DNA from 2 places in the Streptomyces sp. NPDC059201 genome. Region 2 is predicted to be linked to the other one. Evidence: riboswitches for the same ligand, from Rfam matches in the RefSeq annotation. Region 2 holds a riboswitch; the other holds the start of a gene.

Region 1 (11,770 bases), on a different contig from region 2:
CCTCTTGAGCCGTCACGCTGAGTAGGCCGACCGCGGGAGCTGCCGCGGGTGTACGTGGAGGTGGCGGCGTATGAGCATCGTCGAGGCCGAGGGTGACGACGACGACGTGACGGGCGAGGACGGGGAGCGGGAACCCGACCCTTCGGACAGTCTGCGGACGTTCGGCGCCGTCGTCCAGGCCCTGCGCGAGCACATGGGGCTCAGCCGGGAGGAGTTCGCGAAACTGGTCCGCTTCTCCAAACACACGGTGGAATCCGTGGAGTTGGGCCGCCGGATGCCGGACGAGGCGTTCGTCGACCGGGGCGACACGGCCCTGGGCAACACGGGAGCCCTGCGGAGGTCCGCCCCGCACCTCTCCCGGACCGAGGCGGGACTGGCCGTCTGGTTCCGGCGCTGGGCCCGCCTGGAGAAGCTCGCGGTGAGCCTGTGCACGTACGAGTGCCGGCTGGTGCCGGGGCTGTTGCAGTCGGAGGCGTACGCGAGGGCTGTGTTCGACAACAGCATCCCGCTGCTGACGGACCGGAAGCTGGAGACCCAGCTCGCGGCCCGGTTGAAGCGGCAGCAGATGCTGTGGGAACGGCCGACCATCCCCTTCAGCTTCATCGTGGAGGAGCACGTCTTCCGGCGCGGACTGGGCGGCCCGGAGGTGCAGCGGAGCATGCTGGACCTGGTGCTGGAGCTGACCACGGCGCGCAACGTGACGCTGCAAGTGGTGCCGCTGGAGTCAGAGTTCCACGGGTGCCTGGACGGGTCGGTTCGGCTTCTGGAAACTCCTGATGGACGGCGGCTCGGATACTCCGAGGGGCAACAGAACGGACGCTTGATCACCGACGCGAAAGAGGTGCGACTGCTCCACCAGCGCTATGACACACTGCGCTCGCAGGCCCTCCACCCCAAGGAATCTCGGGGCCTGCTGGAGCGACTGCGAGGAGAACTATGACCACCACGAAGGAACTCGCCTGGTTCAAGTCCAGCTACAGCGGCACCCAGGGCGACGACTGCGTCGAGGTCGCCGCCGCCGGACCGGCCGTCCACGTCCGGGACTCCAAGGACGTGAGCCGCCCCGCCTTCGCGGTCGGCCGCGAGGGCTGGGGACGGTTCGTGGCCTTCGCCGCCGGCGAGTAGCGGGGTCCGCCCGCCGCGCAGTCAGGAGCGGCCGTACGCCTCGAAGGCGCGGGCCTGCTCCTGCTTGCGCACCCGGCCCAGTTCGATGGGGCGGAGGCCGTGCGGGCGGCCGAGGGCGCGGAGGATGGCGTCGAAGTAGGGGACCGGCGTGTGGCCGGGGCCGATCACGAGCGACGACAGCAGGACCCCTTCCACCTGCGGATCCGCGTCCACGGCGGCGAGGACGGCCGTCCGGTCGGCGTCGGCCAGCAGGAGCGGGTCCACTCCGGCGGCGGTGGCGAGCGTGTTCCAGCCGACGCAGACCCGCCGGGTGGCCGCCTCGACCAGCGCCTGCCTGACCGGGCCGACCATGCCCTTCGTCCGCCTCGTCAGGCCGAAGCGCGCCACCGGAGCGGGAGCGGACGCGGGAGGGGCCCAGTTCTTCGCCGCCGCGTAGGTCCGGTCGCGGGCGGCGCGCCACTCCGCCTCCACCGTGGGGGACTTCTCGTCCGGTACCCATCCCAGCTCGGCCAGCACGTCGCCGAAGCAGGGCGCGGGGCCGTGGCCTCCATCGGGCTTCACGAGCGCGGACAGCAGCGGCTTCTCCGGCCCGTACGGCCAGTCCACCGCCGCGAGGAAGCGCACGCGGTCGGCCTCGGACACGACGGAGGGGACCATCCCCTGACGCTTCATGAGCGTGCCCCACCTGATCACGCTGCGGCACCTGGCCATGTGGGTGAGGTCCGCCCGGAGCCTGCGCACGATCTCCTGATCCTGCGGCACGAACTCCGCGGGCGCCCCGGTCTTCGCGGTCTTCGCGGGCTCGGCGGGCTCGGCGGGCTCGGCGGGCTCGGCGGGCTTCGCAGGCTGCTCGGGCTTCGTGGGTTGCGCGGGCGGCCGCTCCGGCTCGGGCGGGGCGGCCGGGCGGAGGGCGGGCCAGCGGGGGTCCGTCCGGTGCGGGAGCGGGGTCGCGGTCCCTGCGCGGATGAGCCAGGAGGAGTCCGCCGGCGTGATGAGTTGGGCGGGGCCGGCGAGCGCGTAGAGCAGGTGCGGGAGCGGAGCGGGGATCTGCGGGGGCAGGGCGATCCGCGCGCGCGTCATGGCGGAGCCCTCGCTCTGGACGTCGGCCTCGTAGAGTCGGCCGCCGTCGGCCTGCGGTTCCGGTATCTCGACCGCGCCGGTGAAGGCGATGCGTTCGGCCTGGAGCGGGAAGGCGACCTGAGCAAGAATTCCGGGAGCCTCGGGCCCCGTGGAATCGAGGGCGGGCGGCACGATGCCGTCGTGCGTCAGGCGGCACTCGGGGAGGGTCGTCCACACGACGGCGTGGCCGGGGCGCTGCGTCCCGACGTACACCTTCCGGGTGCCCTGCTCCGTACGGCAGGAGAAGCGGACGGCGTGGCCGCTCAGTTCGGCCTCGTTGTGGGCGAGGCCGCTGTCGGGGCCGTACGCCCAGTGGACGCCGGACGGATGCCGTCGGGCGAGCCGGTCGCGGTCGTCCTGCCACGTGCGCAGCGGTACGCGTCCCATCTGGACCCGGATGAGCCGCCCCTCGCCGAACCGGACCTCGACGGCCCCGCCCGGTCCCGCGCCCAGGTCCGGGTAGGTGACGGTGGCTCCCGGGTGGCCTTGGTGGCGGGCCAGCCAGTCCTGGAGGGCGCGGCCGATGTAGAGGTGGTCGGCGCTGGACTCGCCGTTCGCGGTGCGGCGGCAGTGCACGGGAGGGCGGTGCGCGAAGTGGCACTTCTTCTGCGTGTACCGCCGGGCGGTCAGCTTCTTGCCGCAGCCTCCGAGGAGGGTCCCGCAGTAGAACTCCTCGCGGGAGCGGCCGCTCATGAAGGTGTCGAAGTCGTCGTAGTCGAAGGGGAGGAAGACGGGCCGGTCGGATCCGGCCCGCCCGAGGACGGCGGTCTGGACCTTGCGGGTGTCTTCCTCGTCGGTGAACGGGGTCATGCGGGGCGGCTCCGGGCGGGTGGCTGGTCAGCTCGTGCGGGTGGCGGGTCAGCTCGTGCGGTGGCGGGTCAGCTGGTGCGGTGGCGGGTCAGCTGGTCGTGGTGGGGGCGGTGAGGCGTACGGTGGTCAGGTCGTCCTCGTCCGAGCCCCGGGAGCCGGAGAACGTCCACGCGGCGGGGGTCGCGTCGGCGGGGAACTTGTAGACGAAGACGGCGTCGCGCTTGAAGCCGGGCTGGAGTTCCTCGCCGCAGGCGTCCGCCTCGTGGTTGGCCTTGACCAGGAACGTCTCCAGGATGACGTCGAACTTCCGTCCCTCCGCGTCGAGGAGGCCCTGCGAGATCCCGCCGCCGCACACGGGGTCGAAGGAGTCGGTGCCGTCGTTGTGGACGGTCGTCTCGACGATCGCGAACTTCGCGCCCGCGCCCGCCTTGACGGTCTTGTCCTTGTCGTAGTCGTAGACCGTCACCGTCGCCGCCACGCCGACCTTCTTCACGACGACCGTCACGCCGCCGCTCTTCGCCTTCTCCCCCATGGCGAAGCTTCCGGCGGTGGACGACGGGTCGGGGCCCGGCTGAGGCTCCGTCTCCTGCGGGGGGTCGGCGGGGGAGGTGCGGGTGTCCTGCCAGATCGAGGGGCTGGACGCGGGCGCGGCGGCGTCCTCGGTGTCGCCGCCGCCGTTGCCGTCGCCGCCTCCGACAAGGGCTGCGGTGACGCCGGAGGAGACCCCGGCGACGAGCACCGTCCAGACGGCCACCAGGACGGCGGCGCGGCGGGACGGACGGGGTCGCGCGGGCGGGGCGACCGGAGGAGCGGTGGGCGGGGTGGGCGGGGTGGGTTCGCCGGCGGGTCTGGGCGGGATCATGGCAGGACACTCCTGGGGTACGGGCCCCGTCCGGGGGGCGGGCGGGGCTGGGCGGGGCTGTTTCGCGGCTCGTCGCGATCGTCAGCGTAGGGAATGCGGAGGGAACGGACGGCGGCAAGGCCGGAACTGATCGCGTGAAGCCCTGTGCTCCCCGGGAAGCGCCTGCCCGGGAGTGACGTGCCCGCCCGGTCGGGCGGAGGAGGGGACGGTTACCCTGACGCCTTGACCCGAGGAGGAAGCATGGCGCGGATGCCGTCGGCGGAGCGACGCCGGCAGCTGGTCGAGGCGGCTATCAGGGCGATGACCAGGGACGGGGTGGCCAGGACCACCACGCGGTCCATCTCCGCCGAGGCCGGGGTCTCGCTGAGCGTCTTCCACTACTGCTTCGACTCCAAGCAGGCGCTCCTCGAAGCGGCCATCGAGACGATCATCGGCGACTACGTGGCGCGGGTGATGAAGGCGGTCGAGCCGAGGGCCACCCTGCGCGAGACGGTGCTGGCCGCGCTGCGGACGTACTGGGAGGACGTGACGGCCCACCCGGGGCATCACCTGCTCACGTACGACCTCACCCAGTACGCGCTCCGCGAGCCCGGTTTCGAGCATCTGGCCCGCGCGCAGTACGAGCAGTACGTGCGGTCGGCGACGGCGCTGGTGGAGCAGGTGGGGGCGGTGCGCGGGTCGGAGCCGAAGGTGCCGGTGCGGACGCTGGCGCGGTATCTGGCGGCGGCGGTGGACGGGATGACGCTCCAGTACCTGGTCCTCCGGGATGAGGAAGCCGCCGCTGAGCAGCTCGAATTGACGGCTGATCAGCTGGTTCGGCTGATCGAGGGCTGACGACCGGCGGGGGCGGGGAGTCCGGGTCCCGCGCGGCGTCACGCGGGGTGTCACGCGGGGCGTCCCCGGGGTCTCGAAAACATCAACAGGTCATTTGACCCGGACTCTTGACTCAGTCCTCCGGCGACGCGATCCTCGGGGCGCCCGGTACACCCTCACCGACCGGAGGCTTCGCTACCATGCCCCCACGCACCACCCGAAGCACTTCCCCCTTCCGGGGGACACGCCGCCTCGGCCTCGTGTCCCTCTTCCTCGCGCTCGCGGCCGTGCTGTTCGGCGCCGCGCCGGTGCCCGCGGCCGACTCCCCGTGGTGGGAGGCGACCGCGCGGCCGGCGGCCGATTCGCAGGTCAACGCCACGGGCGCGCCGTTCACCGGCACCGACGCCCAGGGGCGGGTGCGCGGCTTCGTCGACGCGCACAACCACGTGATGTCCAACGAGGGCTTCGGCGGCCGGCTGATCTGCGGCAAGCCGTTCTCCACGGCCGGGGCTGCCGACGCCCTGAAGGACTGTCCGGAGCACTATCCGGACGGTTCGGGCGCCCTCTTCGAGAATCTGACCGGCGGCGCGAACGGGAAGCACGACCCGGACGGCTGGCCGACCTTCGCGGACTGGCCGGCCCACAACTCGCTGACGCACCAGCAGAATTACTATGCCTGGCTGGAGCGCGCCTGGCGCGGCGGGCAGCGCGTCCTCGTCAACGACCTCGTCTCGAACGGTCTGTTGTGCTCGATCATGCCCCGGGACCGCGGGTGTGACGAGATGGAGGCCATCCGCCTGGAGGCCCGCAAGACGTACGAGATGCAGGACTACGTCGACTCGCTGTTCGGCGGCCCGGGCAAGGGCTGGTTCCGCATCGTCACCAGCGCCGACCAGGCGCGTTCGGTGATCCAGCAGGGCAAGCTGGCCGTCGTCCTCGGGGTGGAGACCTCGGAGCCGTTCGGCTGCAAGCAGATCCTCGACGTGGCCCAGTGCGACAAGGCGGACGTCGACCGCGGCCTGGACGAGCTGTACCAGCTCGGCGTGCGCAGCATGTTCCTGTGCCACAAGTTCGACAACGCGCTGTGCGGCGTCCGCTTCGACAGCGGCACGACGGGTGTCGCCGTGAACATCGGCCAGTTCCTGTCCACCGGCACCTTCTGGGCGACCGAGAAGTGCACCGGCGCGCAGAAGGACAACCCGATCGGGCTGAACGCGCCCGCCGCCATGGCGGCGAAGCTGCCCGCCGGGGTGAGCGTGCCCGGCTACGCCTCCGACGCGCGCTGCAACACGCGGGGGCTGACCCGGCTCGGTGAGTACGCCCTCCGGGGCATGATCGACCGGGGCATGATGCTGGAGCTCGACCACATGAGCGTGAAGGCGGCCGGACGGGCCCTGGACATGCTGGAGGCCGAGGAGTACCCGGGCGTGCTGTCCACGCACAGCTGGATGGACCTCGACTGGACGGAACGGCTGTACAAGCTGGGCGGGTTCACCGCTCCTTACATGCACAACGCGGGCGGGTTCATCGGCGAGGCGAACGGCAAGGCCGCGCTGCGCGAGAAGTACGGCGTGGGCCTCGGGTACGGCACCGACATGAACGGCGTCGGCGGCTGGCCGGGTCCGGTCGGCGCGGACGCGCCGAACGCCGTGACGTACCCGTACCGCAGCTTCGACGGCGGCACCGTCCTCGACCGGCAGGTGACGGGCGAGCGGACCTGGGACCTCAACACGGACGGCGCCGCGCACGCCGGTCTCGTGCCGGACTGGATCGAGCAGATCCGGCTCACCCCGGGCGGACCCGAGGTCATCGGGGACCTGGCGCTCGGCGCCGAGTCCTACCTGCGGACGTGGCGGGCGACCGAGCGGCACGAGCCGGGCGAGAACCTCGCGTCGGGCCGGCCCACCTCGGCCAGCTCCACCGAGTGGCACCCCTTCACCAGCTACGCCCCCGGGCGCGCCTTCGACGGCGACACCGGCACCCGCTGGGCCGGCGACTGGTCGGACGACCAGTGGCTCCAGGTGGACCTGGGCGAGGTCCGGCGGGTCGGCCGGGTGACCCTGGACTGGGAGCGGGCCTACGCCCGCCAGTACCGGATCGAGGTCTCCGAGGACGGCTCGGCGTGGCGGACGGTCTGGTCGACGGACGCCGGGGACGGCGGCTACGACACGGCCGCGTTCGACTCGACGCCCGCCCGGTTCGTACGGATCCACGGGGACCGGCGGGCCACGAAGTGGGGGTACTCGCTGTACGAGGTGACGGTCACGCGCACCTGAGCGCTCACCCGTACGTGATCGGTCGCCCGCGCCTGCACCGGCGGGGGCGACGAGGAGGGGCCGGCCGGATCAATGACGATCCGGTCGGCCCCTCCGGCGTTCCGACGAACCGTCAGCTCCCTGTCGGGGACGTCCAGTCGGCGGGTACGTGGGCGAGCCTGACGCGCTGGGGGTGGTCGCCGACGGGGACCGAGGCGACGCGCTCGCCGCTCGCGAAGTCGATGGCGCTGACGCGGTCGGCGCCGCTCTCGGAGACGACGCAGGAGCGGCCGTCGCCGCTCACGGTGGCCCAGTAGGGCTTGCTCGTGGGGACGAGCGGGCCCTGCTTCAGGGTCGCGCGGTCGACGACGGTCGCGTAGTCGTCCATGGTGCCGGCGACGCACAGCTTCGCGCCGTCCGGGCTGATCGAAAGTCCGTGGTGGCGCGAGTCGTTGACCCAGGTGGTGCGGTCGGGGTCGGTGGCGGGGTTGCCCGGCAGGGCCTTGAGGCGGGTGATGCGGTCGCTCTCGATGTCGTACTCCAGGAAGCCGTTGAGGAACGAGACCTGGAAGTAGAGCTTCTTCTCGTCGGGCGTGAAGACGAGGGGGCGGACGGCGTCGGAGAGGTCGTCGCGGCCGAAGGCGTCGAGGCGGGAGCGCATGTCGATCACGCGGACGGTCTCGAAGGTGGTCGCGTCGACGACGGTGATCTTCCGGTCGCCCTTGGTCCAGTCGAGCCAGGGCGCGTCGAGCGCGGTGGTGACCTCGCCGATCGACATGTTCCACAGACGCCCGTCGGAGGTGAAGACGTTCTCGTGGGGCTTGGATCCGGTCGTGAAGGAGCCGAGCTGACGGCCGGTGGCGATGTCGAGGACGTGGACGGTGTCGGCCGTGGAGGCGGAGACGGCGACGCGGGTGCCGTCCGGCGAGACGGCCATGTGATCGGAGCGGTAACCGGCCACGGGGAAGCGCCAGTTGATCCGTCCGGTGCGCAGGCCGAGGGAGACGACGTCGGCGAAGCTGGGCCGCGAGACGACCATCGCGGTGCCGTCGGGGGTGGCGTACATGTCGTCGACGAACTGGTCGTGGCCCTCGCCGGGGCCGTGGCGGACGCCGAGGAAGAAGGCGAGCTTGACGGGGTTGAGGTGGATCTCCCGGAGCCGCTCCTCCTTGTCGGGGATGACGTTCACGCGGCCGATGCGGTGGAAGTCGCCGCGGGCGGCGATGACATCGGCGGTGCCGTCCCAGTTGTTGCCGACGAACATGACCTCGCGCAGGGGTGAGGCAGTCGGGGTGGAGGGCGGTGCGGCGGCGGCCGGGGTGAGGAGGGCGAGGGAGGCCGCCAGGGAGAGGGTGAGGGCTGCGGTGAGGGCGACCGCGGGACGGCGGGTCCGGGTCGTACGAGCCGAGGGCATGAGGGTGCCTTCTTCCGTGTGGGGACAGCGACTTATCCGTGTGGGGACAGCGACTTACCGGAGGTAACCCGCAGGTAACCATGGACCCGTCACACCCACAAGACGTCTCCCGCACCCCGCCCTTACGCCGTCCGCCCCGGATGCGGGATCATGGAACCATCACCCGCAGAAGGGACGGAACGGACGATGAGGCACCGCAGTGTCGCGGACCTGATGACCCCCACGGCGGTCGCGGTCCAGCGCGGCACGCCGTTCAAGGAGATCGCGCGGCTCCTCGACGAGTACGGCATCACGGCCGTGCCGGTGGTCGACGAGGAGAACCGGCCGGTGGGCGTCGTCTCCGAGGCCGACCTGCTGCGCCGGCACACCGCCAAGGACGGCCCCAGCACCGCCGAGGCGATGATGTCCAGCCCCGTGCACACCGCCCGGCCCTCCTGGACGGCGGCCGAGGCGGCCCTGCTCATGGAGAAGCACCACGTGAAGCGGCTGCCGGTCGTGGACGCGGGCGGGCGGCTCATCGGCGTCCTCAGCCGCAGCGACCTGCTCCAGCTCTTCCTGCGCCGCGACCGCTCGATCCAGGAGGAGATCCGCGAGGACGTGGTGATCCGCATCCTCGGCCTCTCCCCCGCCGCCGTGCACATCGAGGTCCACGAGGGGCGCGTCACCCTCAGCGGCACCCTGGGCCGCAAGGACCTCGGCCCGCTGCTGGTGCGGCTCTGCCAGTCGGTGGACGGGGTGGTCGAGGTGGTGGACCACCTGGTCGTGGAGCCCGCCGAGGAGGAGTGAGCGGTACGCCGGGCGGGGCGTCGTTCCGCGCGCGGCACGGCCCCGGGGGAGCCGATCGCTCCGGCGGGGCCGTGGCACTCGTGGCGGCGGGCTCCTCAGGAGACCGCCTCCGGCCATCCGTATCCGGGGCCCGTGCGCGACGGTACGGTGTCGGCGCCCACCGCCTCCATCTCCCGGTTCGCCTCGCGCATCAGCTTGCCCGCGAGGTCCTTCATGGCCCGGCTCGCGGCCAGCTCGTCACCGATCACCGGCACGTCCGTGTCCGCCGGGTTGCAGCGGGCCGAACCGTGTCCCGTGAAGGTCGCCGTCCCGGTGTCGAGGCGCGCCTCGGCCTTGGTCCGGCCCGACTCCTCGCTCAGCTCCAGGCCGACCCTCCATTCCAGGTTCCGTGTCATGGTCTGCCTCCTCGCACGCCGGTCGGCGCCTCCGGTGCCGTACGGCGCCGGGGCGCTGCTCCCCCGTCCCTTCCAGGATCCGCCCGCGGGGCGCGGGGCGCACGGGGACCGGCGCGAAGCGGCGGGCGGGCGCGGACGGCGCGTGGAGGGGCGTGTTCCGCACCCGTGGCGCGGGAACCACCCCTCGCACGGACACTTCACGGCGAAGGGGTACCGCTATGGCCGGCCGGTTCGGCACCCGCAAACGGCTGGAGGTGCTCCAGGTCGTCGTCGCCGGTCTCGGGGTCCCGGCGAGCCTGGGCATCGGCGTGATCCTGAACGCGAGCGGTCTGCACGTCGGCATCGGCCTGGCGGCGACCGCGCTCGTCCTCATGGCCACGGCCACCGCCCTCGCGAAGCTCGACGCCGTCCTGTCCCGCTACCCGGCGCCGCCGTCCCAGAAGGGCCGCCGCGGGCCCGGTGACGCGGACGACGGCTGGGGCGGCCTCTGACGCGTACCGCCAACGCCCGCTCCCCTGGGGCTCGTTGCCAGCCCTCGGGCCCCGGGTTACGATCACCCCGGGTCGTGACTGGCGCACGTGGAGTACCACAGGGAAGCGGCCCGCTTCCTCGGACGTGACGTCGACCGCCTGGGCGTCCTCCCTCGTCGTCACCATCGATCCGAGGAGAAGCGGCATGCGGCTGCGCTACGGCATGAATCCCCAGCAGACGGCGGCACGGGCCGTACCCGTGGATCCCGGGCGGGCGCCCGTGCGCGTGCTCCAGGGCAGCCCCTCGTACATCAATCTGCTCGACGCCCTGAACGCCTGGCAGCTGGTGCGGGAGGCGGAGCGGACGCTCGGCCTGCCGGCCGCCGCCTCCTTCAAGCACGTGTCGCCCGAGGGCGCCGCCGTCGCGGGCCCGGTGGACGCGGCGGCCGCCCGCCCGTACGGCGTGGACCCGGCCGGTGTGGGCGCCCTCACCAGCGCCTATCTGCGGGCGCGGGACGCCGACCCGAAGTCCTCGTACGGGGATTTCGTCGCCGTCTCGCGCGAGGTGGACCTGGAGCTCGCGGAACTCCTCTCCCGGGTCGTCTCGGACGGGATCGTCGCCCCCGGGTACGCGCCCGGCGTCCTGGAGGTGCTGGCGGGGAAGAAGGGCGGCCGCTTCCTGGTGATGGAGGCGGATCCGGCCTTCGCACCGCCCCGGGAGGAGGCCCGCGAGGTCTTCGGGCTGCGGCTCGCCCAGGAGCGCGACCCGAGCCCGCTCTCGCCGGACGTCCTGGCCGACGTACCCGTCGGCGCGCTGTCCGACCGGGCGCGCGCCGACTGCCTCCTCGGGCTCGTGGTGCTGCGCTTCACCCAGTCCAACGCGGTCTGTTACGTACGCGACGGCCAGACCCTCGGCATCGGCGCCGGGCAGCAGTCCCGGGTGGACTGCACCCGCCTCGCGGGCGCCAAGACCGACACGTGGTGGCTGCGCCGCCATCCGCTCGTCCAGGAGCTCGACTTCGTCCCGGGCGTGCGGCGGCAGGACCGCGTCAACTGGCGGATCCGCCTGGTCGAGGGCGACCTGACGGACGACGAGCGCACCCGCCTGCGCGGGGCCGTCGCCACGACACCCGTCGCACTCTCCCCCGCCGAGCGGGCGGCGTGGCTCGCGAAGCTGAGCGGCGTCTCCTTCGTGTCCGACGGCTCGCTGCCCTTCCGCGACAACGTCGACCACGCCCACCGCCACGGCGTGACCACCCTCGCCGAGCCCGGCGGCTCGATCCGCTCGGCCGACGTCGAGGACGCCTGCCGCGAACTCGGCATCACCCTCGCCCGGACGGGCCTGCGCCTCTTCCACCACTGAGGCACCAGGCGGGCGCCGTGCAGGCACCGTCCAGGCACTGTGCGGGCGCTGTCACATGGGCGGCCGGCGGTCGGGCAGGGTGTGGGTGAGGAGGAACTCGGTGGCTCCCGCGATGGCCTCGGCGTAGGTCGCGTGGATCGGGTCGGAGTCCATTTCCTGCTGGTCGGCGGCGGTGGCCGTGTACCACCAGGCGTCGGCGTCCGCGTCGTGGTGGACGACGGCCGTACCGCCCGCGTAGTGCAGCGGGATGGACTCGCTCGCCGACTTCCTGGCCACCGCGTGGGGCCACTTCACCCGGGCCGACTGGCGCTTGATGCCGCCCCAGGCGGCGCCGAGCTGGGCGTAGTTCGCGCCGCTG
Region 2 (11,770 bases):
CTCCCGCCCCGTACCCCGCGCCGCCGCGATGTCCACGCCCGCCCACAGCCCGCGGCCCCGCACCGCCTCCACCGCTCCGCCGCCCACGAGCAGTCCCAGCTCCGCGTGCAGGTGCTCACCCAGCTCCGCCGCCCGCTGCTGGTACTCACCGGTGCGCAGCATCGCGATCACCTCCAGCGCCACCGCGCAGGCCAGCGGGTTCCCGCCGAAGGTCGAGCCGTGCTCGCCCGGCCGGAACACCCCCAGCACGTCCGCGTCCGCGACCACCGCCGACACCGGCACCACACCGCCCCCGAGCGCCTTGCCCAGGATGTACACGTCCGGCACGACGCCCTCGTGCTCGCAGGCGAAGGTGCGGCCCGTCCGGCCCAGGCCCGACTGGATCTCGTCCGCCATGAACAGCACGTTCCGCCGGGCCGTCAGCTCCCGCACCCCGCGCAGATACCCGTCCGGCGGCACCAGCACGCCCGCCTCGCCCTGGATCGGCTCCAGCAGCACCGCCACCGTGTTCTCGGTGACCGCCGCCTCCAGCGCCGTCAGATCGCCGTACGGCACGATCTCGAAGCCCGGCGTGTACGGCCCGTAGTGGTCCCGGGCCTCGTGGTCCGTGGAGAACGACACGATCGTCGTCGTCCGCCCGTGGAAGTTGTTCCCCGCCACCACGATCTTCGCGTGCCCGTCCGGCACGCCCTTCACCTCGTACCCCCACTTCCGGGCGGTCTTCACGGCCGTCTCGACCGCCTCCGCCCCGGTGTTCATCGGCAGCACCAGCTCCTTCCCGCACAGCTCGGCCAGCCGCGTGCAGAACTCGGCGAACCGGTCGTGGTGGAAGGCCCGCGAGGTGAGCGTCACCCGCTCCAGCTGGGCCTTCGCCGCCTCGATCAGCCGGCGGTTGCCGTGCCCGAAGTTCAGCGCCGAATAGCCGGCGAGCATGTCGAGGAAGCGGCGCCCCTCGACATCGGTCAGCCACGCCCCCTCCGCGGAGGCGACGACGACGGGCAGGGGGTGGTAGTTGCGGGCGCTGTGCGCGTCCGAGGCAGCGATCTCGTCTTGCGTTCTCGACACGGGATCTCCGATCGTCCTGCGGCCGGGGTGTGTTGTGGCCCCTTCTTATCGTCGCTCGCATCGCGGACGAAGAAACCTCGCACCACGGCGCGCCCGCTACTCTGAGCCCACGCGCGGCGACTGGCGTACGGGGAACCGACCCCGGGGGAGCCGCGCGCGCTCCACCACACGAGGTGCCGCTCGCCTGGGCATCACGGGACCGCTCCGCGTCCCGTGCGGCACCCGCCCCCGGGACGTTCCGACGTACTCCCGGAGGAACACGTGACCACCCCGCCGCAGCGCCCGACCCTTCCCGTTCCCGCTCCCGTTCCCGTTCCCGCCACGCGCCCCGCGCTCGCCGCGACCGACCCCGAGCTCGCCGCGCTCGTCGGCGCCGAGGAACGGCTCCAGGCCGACACCCTCCGCCTCATCCCCAGCGAGAACTACGTCTCCGCCGCCGTCCTCGAAGCCTCCGGCACCGTCCTCCAGAACAAGTACAGCGAGGGCTACCCCGGCCGCCGCTACTACGAGGGCCAGCAGGTCGTCGACCAGGTCGAGACCCTCGCGATCGAGCGCGCCAAGGCCCTCTTCGGCGTCGACCACGCCAACGTCCAGCCCTACTCCGGCTCCCCGGCCAACCTCGCCGTGTACCTCGCCTTCGCCAAGCCCGGCGACGCCGTCATGGGCATGGCGCTGCCCATGGGCGGCCACCTCACCCACGGCTGGGGCGTCTCCGCCACCGGCTCCTGGTTCCGCGGCGTCCAGTACGGCGTCCACCGCGACACCGGCCTCATCGACTACGACCAGGTCCGCGACCTCGCCCTCGCCGAACGCCCCAAGATCCTCTTCTGCGGCGGCACCGCCCTGCCCCGCACCATCGACTTCGCCGCCTTCGGCGAGATCGCCCGCGAGGCCGGCGCCGTCCTCGTCGCCGACATCGCCCACATCGCCGGCCTGATCGCCGGCGGCGCCCACCCCTCCCCGGTGGGTCACGTGGACGTCATCTCCACGACTACCCACAAGACCCTCCGCGGCCCGCGCGGCGCCATGCTGATGTCCACCGCGGAGCACGCCAAGGCCCTCGACAAGGCCGTCTTCCCCGGCCTCCAGGGCGGCCCGCACAACCAGACCACCGCCGCCATCGCCGTCGCCCTCCGCGAAGCCGCCCAGCCCTCCTTCCGTGCCTACGCCCACGCCGTCGTCGCCAACGCCCGGGCCCTCGCCGACGCCCTCCTCGCCCGAGGCTTCGACCTGGTCTCCGGCGGCACCGACAACCACCTGATCCTGATGGACCTCACCTCCCGTCAGGTCCCCGGCAAGACCGCCGCCAAGGCCCTCGACCGCGCCGGCATCGTCGTCAACCACAACACCGTCCCCTACGACCCCCGGAAGCCCTTCGACCCCTCCGGCCTCCGCATCGGCACCCCCTCCCTCACGTCCCGCGGCCTCACCCCCGCCCACATGGACCAGGTCGCCGACTGGATCGACCGCGCCGTCACCGCCGCCGCGGCCGAGGACGAGTCCACCCTCGCCAAGATCCGCGCCGAGGTCGCCGACCTGATGGCCGCCCACCCGGCCCCCGGCCTGCCCGCCTGACACCCGGCCGCCGGCCAGCGGCTACCGGTTACCGGCTACCGGACGGAGGCGGCGACCCGCAGCGCCTCCGTCCGGTCCGGTATCCCCTCCAGCCGCAGCGTCAGCCCCGCCGACGGACGGACCCACAGCAGCGTCGGCCCCGCCGTCCGCACCTCGTGCCGCCACCCGCCGTCGGCCGAGGAGAGCGGGAAGGTCAGCAGGTGCGGCTCGGCGAACCAGTACGCCTCCGTCCCGTCCGCGAGCGCCACCGGCTCCGGCTGCACCCGTATCCGCTTCATGAAGCCGAGGTCCAGCTCGCCCGGGAACTCGTCCAGCCGGACCACCGCCCCCTCCTCCGTCCGCCAGCACACGCCGACCACCGCCCTCGGCTCCCGCCCCGTCACCGCCGTGACCGCCCCGGCCGCCCCCTCCGGCAGCAGCGGCGCGAACCCGGCCCGCCGGGCCGCCTCCGCCACCGGCACCGCCCCCGGGCACCCCGGAACCTCCTCCGCCGCCCCGGGCGCCGCCCCCGGCGCGTACTCCACCGCGACCCCGCCGACGCCCAGCCACTCCACGACCGCCGCCCGCACCGGCGGCGTCAGCACCGCCACCACCAGCAGCCCGGACAGCGCCGCGAGCAGCGCCCGCCACCACCGCCGCCACCACCCCCACCGCTCCGGCCGCTCCGGCTCCGGCGCAGGCACGGGCGCAGCCACCGGCACGGGCACGTGCTCGGCGAGGAGCTGGGCCAGTACCCGCTCCGCCATCGACTCCCCGTCCACGTCCGGCACCCGCAGCGACCGCCCGAGCTCCCTCAGCTCCTCCGGCAGCCCCCCGGACCCCTCGTCCTCACGATCACGCCCACGCTCGCGCTCATGCACACTCCTCACCTCCCTTCGCCCCCACCGCTCCCCTCGCACCCAACGCCACCCCGAGCCGCTTCAGCGCCCGGCTCAGCCGCGACTTCACCGTCCCCCGCGGCCACCCCAGCGCCTCGGCCGTCTCCGCCTCGTCCAGCTCCAGCAGATAGCGGTGCACCACCACCCGCCGGTGCTCCTCCGGCAGCCCGTCGAGCGCCGCGAGCAGCCGCCGGCGCCGCTCCCCGTCCACCGCCGCCGCCGCCGGGTCCGCCGACTCCGGTATCAGCGGCTCGCCCGAGAGCAGCTCCGCCTCCCGCCCGGCCACCGCCCGCTGACGCCCCGCCGAACGCAGTGTGTTCCTCGTCTCATTGGCCACGATGCTCAGCAGCCACGGCCGGAAGGACGCTCCCTCCCGGAAACTCCCCAGCGAGCGGTACGCCTTGAAGAACGCCGCCTGCACCACGTCCTCGGCCTCCGCACCCGCCCCGCACGCCACCGCCGCCCGCAGCGCCATCGCCGTGTGCGCGCGGACCAGCTCCGCGTACGCCTCCGGCTCTCCGGCGCGCACCCGGGCGATCACGGCGCTCTCGTCGACGACGGCCGAGCCCCCCTCCCGTGTCCTCACACTCTTGGTACACCGGAAGTCGGGGATCGGTTCCCACACCTGAGAGAATGATGTGCATGGCCTCTGATGCTCGTCCCCGCGTGCTCTCCGGGATCCAGCCCACCTCGGGCTCGTTCCACCTCGGCAACTACCTCGGCGCCGTCCGCCAGTGGGTCGCCCTCCAGGAGTCGCACGACGCCTTCTACATGGTCGTCGACCTGCACGCGATCACCGTTCCGCAGGACCCGGCCGAGCTGCGGGCCAACACCCGGCAGGCCGCCGCGCAGCTCCTCGCCGCCGGCCTCGACCCGGAGCGCTGCACCCTCTTCGTCCAGAGCCACGTCCCCGAGCACGCGCAGCTCGGCTGGGTCATGAACTGCCTCACCGGCTTCGGCGAGGCGTCCCGCATGACCCAGTTCAAGGACAAGTCCGCCAAGCAGGGCGCCGACCGCGCCACCGTCGGCCTCTTCACGTACCCGATCCTCCAGGTCGCGGACATCCTCCTCTACCAGGCCGACCAGGTGCCGGTGGGCGAGGACCAGCGCCAGCACATCGAGCTGACCCGCGACCTCGCGGAGCGCTTCAACGGGCGCTTCGGCGCGACGTTCACGATCCCGGCGCCGTACATCCTCAAGGAGACCGGGAAGATCTACGACCTCCAGGACCCGTCGATCAAGATGAGCAAGTCGGCCTCCACGCCGAAGGGCCTCATCAACCTCCTCGACGACCCCAAGGTCACCGCGAAGAAGGTGAAGAGCGCCGTCACCGACACCGACACGGTGATCCGCTTCGACCCGGAGAACAAGGCGGGCGTCTCCAACCTCCTCACGATCATGTCCACCCTCACGGGCACGGGCGTCGCGGAGCTGGAGAAGAGCTACGAGGGCAAGATGTACGGCGCCCTCAAGACCGACCTCGCCGAGGTCGTCGTGGACTTCGTCACCCCCTTCCGGACCCGCGTCCAGGAATACCTGGACGACCCGGAGACGCTGGACTCGATCCTGGCGACGGGCGCGGACAAGGCCCGCGCGGTCGCCGCCGAGACCCTGGCCGCGACGTACGAGAAGATCGGCTTCCTGCCCGCGAAGCACTGACACGGCGCAGGGTCCGAGGACCCTGGCCATCAGGGTGGTGCAGGCCGCACACTGGCGCTGCACCACCACACACCGACCCGGACACCGACCGACCGAGACGACGGAGGAGAACGACGTGGGGACCGTAACGCTCGGCGTTTCGATCGCGGTCCCGGAGCCTCACGGCAGCCTGCTCCAGGAGCGGCGCGCGGGCTTCGGGGATCCCGCCGCGCACGCCATCCCCACCCACGTCACGCTCGTCCCGCCCACCGAGGTCGACCAGGACCGGCTGCCGGAGATCGAGGCGCACCTCACCGACGTCGCCGCCGACTGGCTCCCCTTCGGGATCCGGCTCAGCGGCACCGGCACCTTCCGCCCGCTCTCCCCGGTGGTCTTCGTCACCCTCGCCGAGGGCATGGCCGGCTGCGACCGCCTCCAGGCCCGCCTCCGGGACGAGGCCGGGCCGCTCGTCCGCGAGCTCCAGTTCCCGTACCACCCGCACGTCACCGTCGCCCACGGCATCGCCGAGGAGGCGATGGACCGGGCCTACGAGGAACTGGCCGGCTACGAGGCCGCCTGGACCTGCTCCTCCTTCGCCCTCTACGAGCAGGGCGCTGACGGCGTGTGGCGGAAGCTGTACGACTACGAGTTCGGCAGCGGCCGCCCCATCTCCGCCGTCCCCTCCCAGGGCGGCAGCCCGGTCCGCTCGACCCCCTAGGGCCCGCGGCCGCCGGGCCTCCGCCGGCTCACACCGGCAGCCGCCGGTGCAGCGGCCGGGGTACGTGGCGCAGCGCCGAGGCCACCAGGCGCAGCGGGCCCGGCACCCACACCGTCTCCGAGCGGCGCCGCAGCCCCAGCTCGATCGCGCCCGCGACCGCCTCCGGGGTGGTCGACAGCGGCGCCTCCGGGCGCCCCGCCGTCCGCGCCGAGCGCACCGAACCGGGCCGCACCACCATCACGTGCACCCCCGTCCCGTGCAGCGCGTCCCCCAGCCCCTGCGCGAACACGTCGAGCCCCGCCTTCGACGAGCCGTAGATGAAGTCGGCGCGCCGTCCCCGCTCGCCCGCCACCGACGACAGCACCACCAGCGAGCCGTGCCCCTGCGCCTGGAGCGCGCCCGCGCACACCAGGGCCGCCGACACGGCGCCCGTGTAGTTGGTCTGCGCGACCCGCACCGCGGCGGCCGGCTCGGACTCGTCCCGCGCCTGGTCGCCGAGGACCCCGAAGGCCAGCAGCACCAGATCGACGTCGCCCTCGGCGAAGACCTTCCCGAGCCGCTCCGCGTGCGCGTCCGTGTCCAGCGCGTCGAACGGCACGACGTGCACCTCCGCCCCCAGCGCGCGCAGCGAGCCCGCCGCCGCGGACAGTTCGGGGGAGGGGCGGCCGGCCAGCCAGACCGTCCGGGTGCGGCGGGCGATCAGCCGGCGCGCCGTGGCCAGCCCGATGGCGGACGTGCCGCCGAGCAGCAGCAGGGACTGGGGGGCACCGAAGGCGTCCTTCACGACAATCACTCCTAGAGGCCGAGACGGCGGGAGAGGTCCGAGCGGAACAGGGACCGGGGATCGAGCGAGGCGCGCAGCCCACGGAAGGCGTCGAGCCGCGGATACATCACGGGAAGCAGCGCGGGCCGCAGCCGGGCGTCCTCGGCGAGGCAGACCCGCCCGCCGGCCGCCGCGACCCGCTCGTCGAGGACGTCGAGGAACCGCCCGAGCCCGGGCGCCCCGGCGGGCGCGTCGAACCCCAGGGTCCAGCCGCGCAACGGGAACGCCAGCGGCCCGGCCCCGTCCGCCCCGTCCGCGTACACCCGCTCCACGCGCGCGTGCCGGGCGCCCCGGGCGGGCGAGCGCCGGTGGGCGAGCAGCCCGAGGATCCCGCGCAGCGCCTCCTCCCGCCCTTCCGGCACGGCGCAGCGGTACCGCACGAAGGGGCCGGCGAGCCCGGGGACGGGCACGACGCCGGAGCGGCCGAGGGAGGCGAGGACACGGGGGAGGAGGGCGGAGCCGGGGGCCGCGGGGAGACCGCCGGACGCGCCGGGGCCGTACGGCGTGAGCGGACGGGTGCGGGTGAGCCCCGGCAGTGCCCGCAGCCCGCCCGCCGGGCCGGGACGGGACGGGAGGCCGAGCGGGGCGCGGCGGGCCCGGTGGCCCCGGGGGAGTCCGGCGTACGGGACGGGCTCGGCGGTCGTCAGGACGGCGCGGCCCCGGCCGGACAGCTCGACCCACGCGCGCGCGTGCCGCCCCCGGGGCGCGTCCACGCCGGTCCAGTGGGCGAGCAGGGCGTCGGCGTCGCGGAACGGGAGGGACCGCTCCCGTACGTAGGCGGTCTCGACGGGCCGCAGGGCGAGGGCGACGGAGAGGATCACACCGGTGAGGCCGAGCCCGCCGGTGGTCGCGTCGCACAGCGGATCGCCGGGCCGCACCGTGGTCACGGCCCCGTCGGCGGTGAGGAGTTCGAGCGAGCGGACCGCGCCGATGAGGTCGCCCCGGGAGATCGCGCCGCCGACGGTGCCCGCGCGGCGGCGGGCCGGACGAGGGCCGGCGACGAGGTCGAGCGGAGGCTGCCAGCCGTGCGGCAGCAGGGCGCGGGCGAGCCGGTCGAGACCGGTGCCGGCCTCGCACACCACCACGCCCTCCCGCGGGTCGAGGCCCTGGATCCGGTCGAGCCCGGTGAGATCGAGGACGGTCCCGCCGGCGTTCTGCGCCGCGTCGCCGCAGGCGCCGCCGCGGCCGCGGGCCACGACGCCCCGCGCGCCCCGGCCGAGCACGGAGCGGGCGGCCTCGGGCGCGGAGCGGGGGCGGACGAGCAGCGCGAGGGAGGGGGCGGTGCCGCCGGAGCCCGTGAGCGCCACGCAGTCGTCGTCCGGGAGGAAGGTCTCGACAGCCATGGGGGTGACGGTAGCGCCCCATCTGTCTCTTATGCGGCTCTTGTGGCTCGATGTGTCGCTGCGTCGCGGCGTCCCTCCCGCCGCGCGGCGGGGCCCGTCTCACCATGGCGACAAACCGGCCTGCCCGAAAGCGGGTTGGCTATGATCTGCGCAGCCGTCCGGGCGGCTTCTCCGCACTTGTCCGGGACGGCGGCATCCGCGGCACAGCTGTCATGAGCCGCGGGACCGACACGGGGGTAGTCACATGGCGCGAGCGCACGGACACGAGAGTCCTCGCCCCGACGGGGCCGGACCGGGACGCGTCGCCGTCCTCGCCGCTCCCCGGCCCGTCATCTGCGGGAACCCCGAGCCCTGACCGGGCCGCGCGGGCCCGGCCCGCGCCGTCACCGTTCGTCACCGCCTCCGCCCGGCCGGCCCGGGATCCCGTCGGATCCCGCCCGCCGGCAGAACCTCCGCCACCGCCCTCCCGCGCTCGCCGCAGTCGTCCCGGGACGGGTCACGCCCGCCGTGACCCGCCCGGGGGAGGGCGCGTGGGCGGGGCGACCTGACAAAGTCCGCGGGACTTTTCCGTACAGATGCCCCGATGTCGTCCGGGCTGCGCTCTTCGGCGGCTCCTCCGCGCCGGTCCGGCCCGTCCGGCCCCGGCCGGTGGCGCCGTGTCCGGCGCTTCCCCGTACCCCGTCGCGTCATGGCCCGCCCGGATCCACCGGCGGAATCCCGGCGCCCGTCGAACCACGAAAGAGGTTCACATGCACCGCTCCGCCGCATCCGCCGCTCGCTTCGTCGCCCGGTACGGGTACGAGGAGGGCACGAGGTTAGACCGCGCCCGCGACCGCGCCGGGCGCACCGCCGTCTGTGGTACCGCCGTCTGTGGTACCGCCGCGCGTGGCACCGCCGTCCGTGGCACCGCCGAGGGCGGCACCCCACCGCGTACCCCCGTCCGCACCCCGGAGCGCCCGCCCGTTCCCCGGGCCGGTGCCCCAAGGGTCGGCGCCTCCCGGGCCGGCGCCCCGCATGTCCGGGTCGCCTGCCCGCCGGAGCCAAGACCCGGGAGCGCCTCATGAGGCGCTCGGGCTGTGAGGCGTACGTGGACGAGCTGACCAGGATCGCCGCGCGGGACCGGCGTGTGGTGTGCCTGGCCGGGAAGGCCGACGGCCGGGGGCACCCCTTCGAACTCGCCCACGCGGACCGCTTCTTCGACCTCAACGGTGTCGAGGCGGCCATGGCCAGCATGGCGCGGGGACTGGCCGTCGCCGGCTTCCGGCAGTTCGTCTGCGTCAGACCCGGGCAGGGCTTCCGTCCGATGGAACAACTCCGCGCCGTCCGGGCCTTCCTGGCCGCCGGCGCCACCGTGGTGACCCCGGCCGCCCGGTGGGACGAGGCCGAGACGGTCCTGCGGGGGCTGCCGGACATCTCCTTCGCCGTCCCGTGCGGAGAGGAGGAGACCCGGGCGGTGATCCGGGAGGCGGCCCGCACCGGTCGCCCGCACTACATCCGGGTCGGCGCGGAGGTGACCGCCTGGACCGGCGCCGCCGGCCGCCCCGGCGGCCCGCCGGACGACGGCCGCCCGTCCCCCCTGGTCCACGACGACCCGCCGTGCGGAACCCCGGAAGGGACGGGGGTCACGGCGGGGACGGAGTCCCCGGGCGGTGAGCCGACCTGCCTGGTCTCCGTGGGGGAGCGGGGTACGGCGCTCGCGGCCTCGCTCGTGCGGATGCCGGGCGCGCGCCGGGCGCACGCCCATCTCGTCTACCTCGGGGACGAGGACCTCGCCGCCGCGGCCGCCGCACTGACGGAACGCCGACACCGTCAGTTCGCGCTGGTCGGGGCGGTCGGCGAGGTGGATGTGGACGGCCTCGCCGCCGAGTTGGCCCGGCTGCTTCCCGGCCGCCGCGTGACGGGCGTACCGCTGCCCGCCGGAGCCGGAGCCGGAGCCGGAGCCGGAGCCGGAGCCGGAGCCGGAGCCGGAGCCGAAGCGGGAGCCGGAGCCGTCCCCGGAGCCGGTGAGGAGAGCGGTGCCGATGACGGGGCGGTCGGCGCGGTGCTCGCCGTGCTCGCCGGCCTGGAGGCCCCGGACGCCGGAGCCTGACCTCCGGTCGGGTGCGGGCCGCGGGGCCCGTACCCGACCGGGCCGGGGGCCTTTCGCTCAGGGAGTGTTCTCCGGAGGGATCTCCGACTGCGCCAGCATGTAGGCGAGATGGGCGCGGCTGCGGCTGCCGAACTGCTCCGCCGCCTTCTTGATGTGGTGCGAGACCGTGCGGGAGCTGATGCCGAGGCGGGAACCGATGGTCGAGTCGGTGTACCCCTCCACCATGAGCCGCAGCACGGAGCGCCGGGTCTCGTTCGTCATCAGCGGCGGACGGGCCCGCTCCTGGGTGATGCTCACCGGTTCCGCGCGCTGCCACGCGTGGTCGAAGACCGTGGCGAGGTAGTGGACGATGCCCGGGTGCTCGATCACGAGAGCGTGGCTGTCCCGTTCGAGGCGGGGGTCGGGGATGAACGCGATGGTCCGGTCGTAGACGATGAGCCGGTCGAAGATCTCGTCGAGGGTGCGGACCTCCGCGCCGGCCGCGGAGACCCGCTCGATGTAGGCGAGCGTGGGCCCGTGGGTGCGGACGGTGTGCTGGTAGAGCGTGCGCTGCTTGACCCCCCGCGCGGACATCTCCAGATCACGCGGCAGCACCGACGCCAGCACGTCCGGGCTGCGGCTGCCGCCCGGCTGGGCGGCGAGCATCTCGTGCCGGCAGCCGTCGGCCGCGCGGCGCAGCGCCGCCGCGATGACCTCCCCGCCGTGCAGCGCCCGGGTGGGCGAGATGGAATTGCGCTGCTCGGCCCGGTAGACGTCCTCGGCCGCGGAGACCGCGTCGTACAGGGCGGCGATGGTGTGCTGCTGGACGAGGACGGCCCGCTCGATCGGACGGGACAGCTCGCTCGCCGCGATGTCGGGCGGGACGGCCGCGAATATCGCCGGGTTTTCGGCCAGCGGGCGGAGCAGGCCCAATTCGAGAAGGCACTCGGGCATTTCTCCGGAAATGGGGCCTGTTCGCAGCGCGCCGCGATACGTCTCCAGACCGCGGTCGCAGACCCTCGCCACGTTCGTCTGGTGTGATATGTCCTTGTTTCTACACATTGGCTCCCCCTTCTGTTTCTCGCAATGCGTGATCACGATGCTACCGAAACCTCGTCCGGCGAGTTTTCTCCGGCATGATTTCGGATGTCGAGAGGCGCCGCTCCCGCTCAGGTGGCGGCGAATGATTCCAGACAATCCACAGGGGGAAGAAATGAGTTTCTTGAATTCCGCGAATGTAAGCGCTATAAGTGCCGCCCTCCTCGTCGGCGCCCTGGCCGTGGGCCTCCAGGCGGGCCTCGGCTCCGCCGCCGCCGACCCGGCCGGCGTCGTCAGCGCCGACGACGGCTGGGGCGTCGGCCCCCGCTCCGTGATAGCCAAGCCCGCCGACGACGGCTGGGGCTGACCGGCCCCCGGCACCCGGGACCGTCAGTCATGCCCGCGATGGTCGACCACGAGGGGGACGCAGTGAGCACGGACGGGGAGACGGTCGGCATCATCCTCGCCGGCGGCAGGGGGGAGCGGGCGAAGCCCATCACCCTCAAGTCCACGGACTACATCCGGAGCAAGGCGCTCATCCCGCTGGTGGGCAGACGGCTCGTCGAATGGGTCGTCGACGCCTGCCGCGACCAGGGGATCCGCCGCTTCTACGTGGTCACCCAC

The links. Region 2 has a riboswitch for ZMP and ZTP ahead of glyA (serine hydroxymethyltransferase). Riboswitches for the same ligand answer to the same signal wherever they lie in the genome.
Region 1: linked by a shared signal. The riboswitch ahead of ACFXMG_RS04550 (phosphoribosylaminoimidazolecarboxamide formyltransferase) and the one ahead of glyA (serine hydroxymethyltransferase) in region 2 are both predicted to bind ZMP and ZTP.

Annotation. Positions count from the first base shown of each region.
Region 1 is NZ_JBHZBB010000001.1:1,012,870-1,024,639, forward strand. Features, by position in the region: gene ACFXMG_RS04500 (helix-turn-helix domain-containing protein) at 71-940, shown strand; gene ACFXMG_RS04505 (DUF397 domain-containing protein) at 937-1,125, shown strand; gene ACFXMG_RS04510 (competence protein CoiA family protein) at 1,147-3,054, opposite strand; gene ACFXMG_RS04515 (DUF4352 domain-containing protein) at 3,143-3,916, opposite strand; gene ACFXMG_RS04520 (TetR/AcrR family transcriptional regulator) at 4,157-4,750, shown strand; gene ACFXMG_RS04525 (discoidin domain-containing protein) at 4,930-7,005, shown strand; gene ACFXMG_RS04530 (YncE family protein) at 7,118-8,398, opposite strand; gene ACFXMG_RS04535 (CBS domain-containing protein) at 8,585-9,184, shown strand; gene ACFXMG_RS04540 (DUF1876 domain-containing protein) at 9,280-9,579, opposite strand; gene ACFXMG_RS04545 (hypothetical protein) at 9,798-10,070, shown strand; ZMP/ZTP riboswitch at 10,135-10,221, shown strand; gene ACFXMG_RS04550 (phosphoribosylaminoimidazolecarboxamide formyltransferase) at 10,195-11,412, shown strand; gene ACFXMG_RS04555 (hypothetical protein) at 11,464-11,770, opposite strand, start outside.
Region 2 is NZ_JBHZBB010000004.1:141,431-153,200, reverse strand. Features, by position in the region: gene rocD (ornithine--oxo-acid transaminase) at 1-1,065, opposite strand, end outside; ZMP/ZTP riboswitch at 1,172-1,262, shown strand; gene glyA (serine hydroxymethyltransferase) at 1,327-2,640, shown strand; gene ACFXMG_RS15015 (hypothetical protein) at 2,676-3,500, opposite strand; gene ACFXMG_RS15010 (RNA polymerase sigma factor) at 3,493-4,104, opposite strand; gene trpS (tryptophan--tRNA ligase) at 4,161-5,177, shown strand; gene ACFXMG_RS15000 (2'-5' RNA ligase family protein) at 5,293-5,874, shown strand; gene ACFXMG_RS14995 (decaprenylphospho-beta-D-erythro-pentofuranosid-2-ulose 2-reductase) at 5,903-6,658, opposite strand; gene ACFXMG_RS14990 (FAD-binding protein) at 6,670-8,040, opposite strand; gene ACFXMG_RS14985 (transketolase) at 9,101-10,129, shown strand; gene ACFXMG_RS14980 (LuxR C-terminal-related transcriptional regulator) at 10,187-11,062, opposite strand; gene ACFXMG_RS14975 (hypothetical protein) at 11,388-11,513, shown strand; gene ACFXMG_RS14970 (sugar phosphate nucleotidyltransferase) at 11,576-11,770, shown strand, end outside.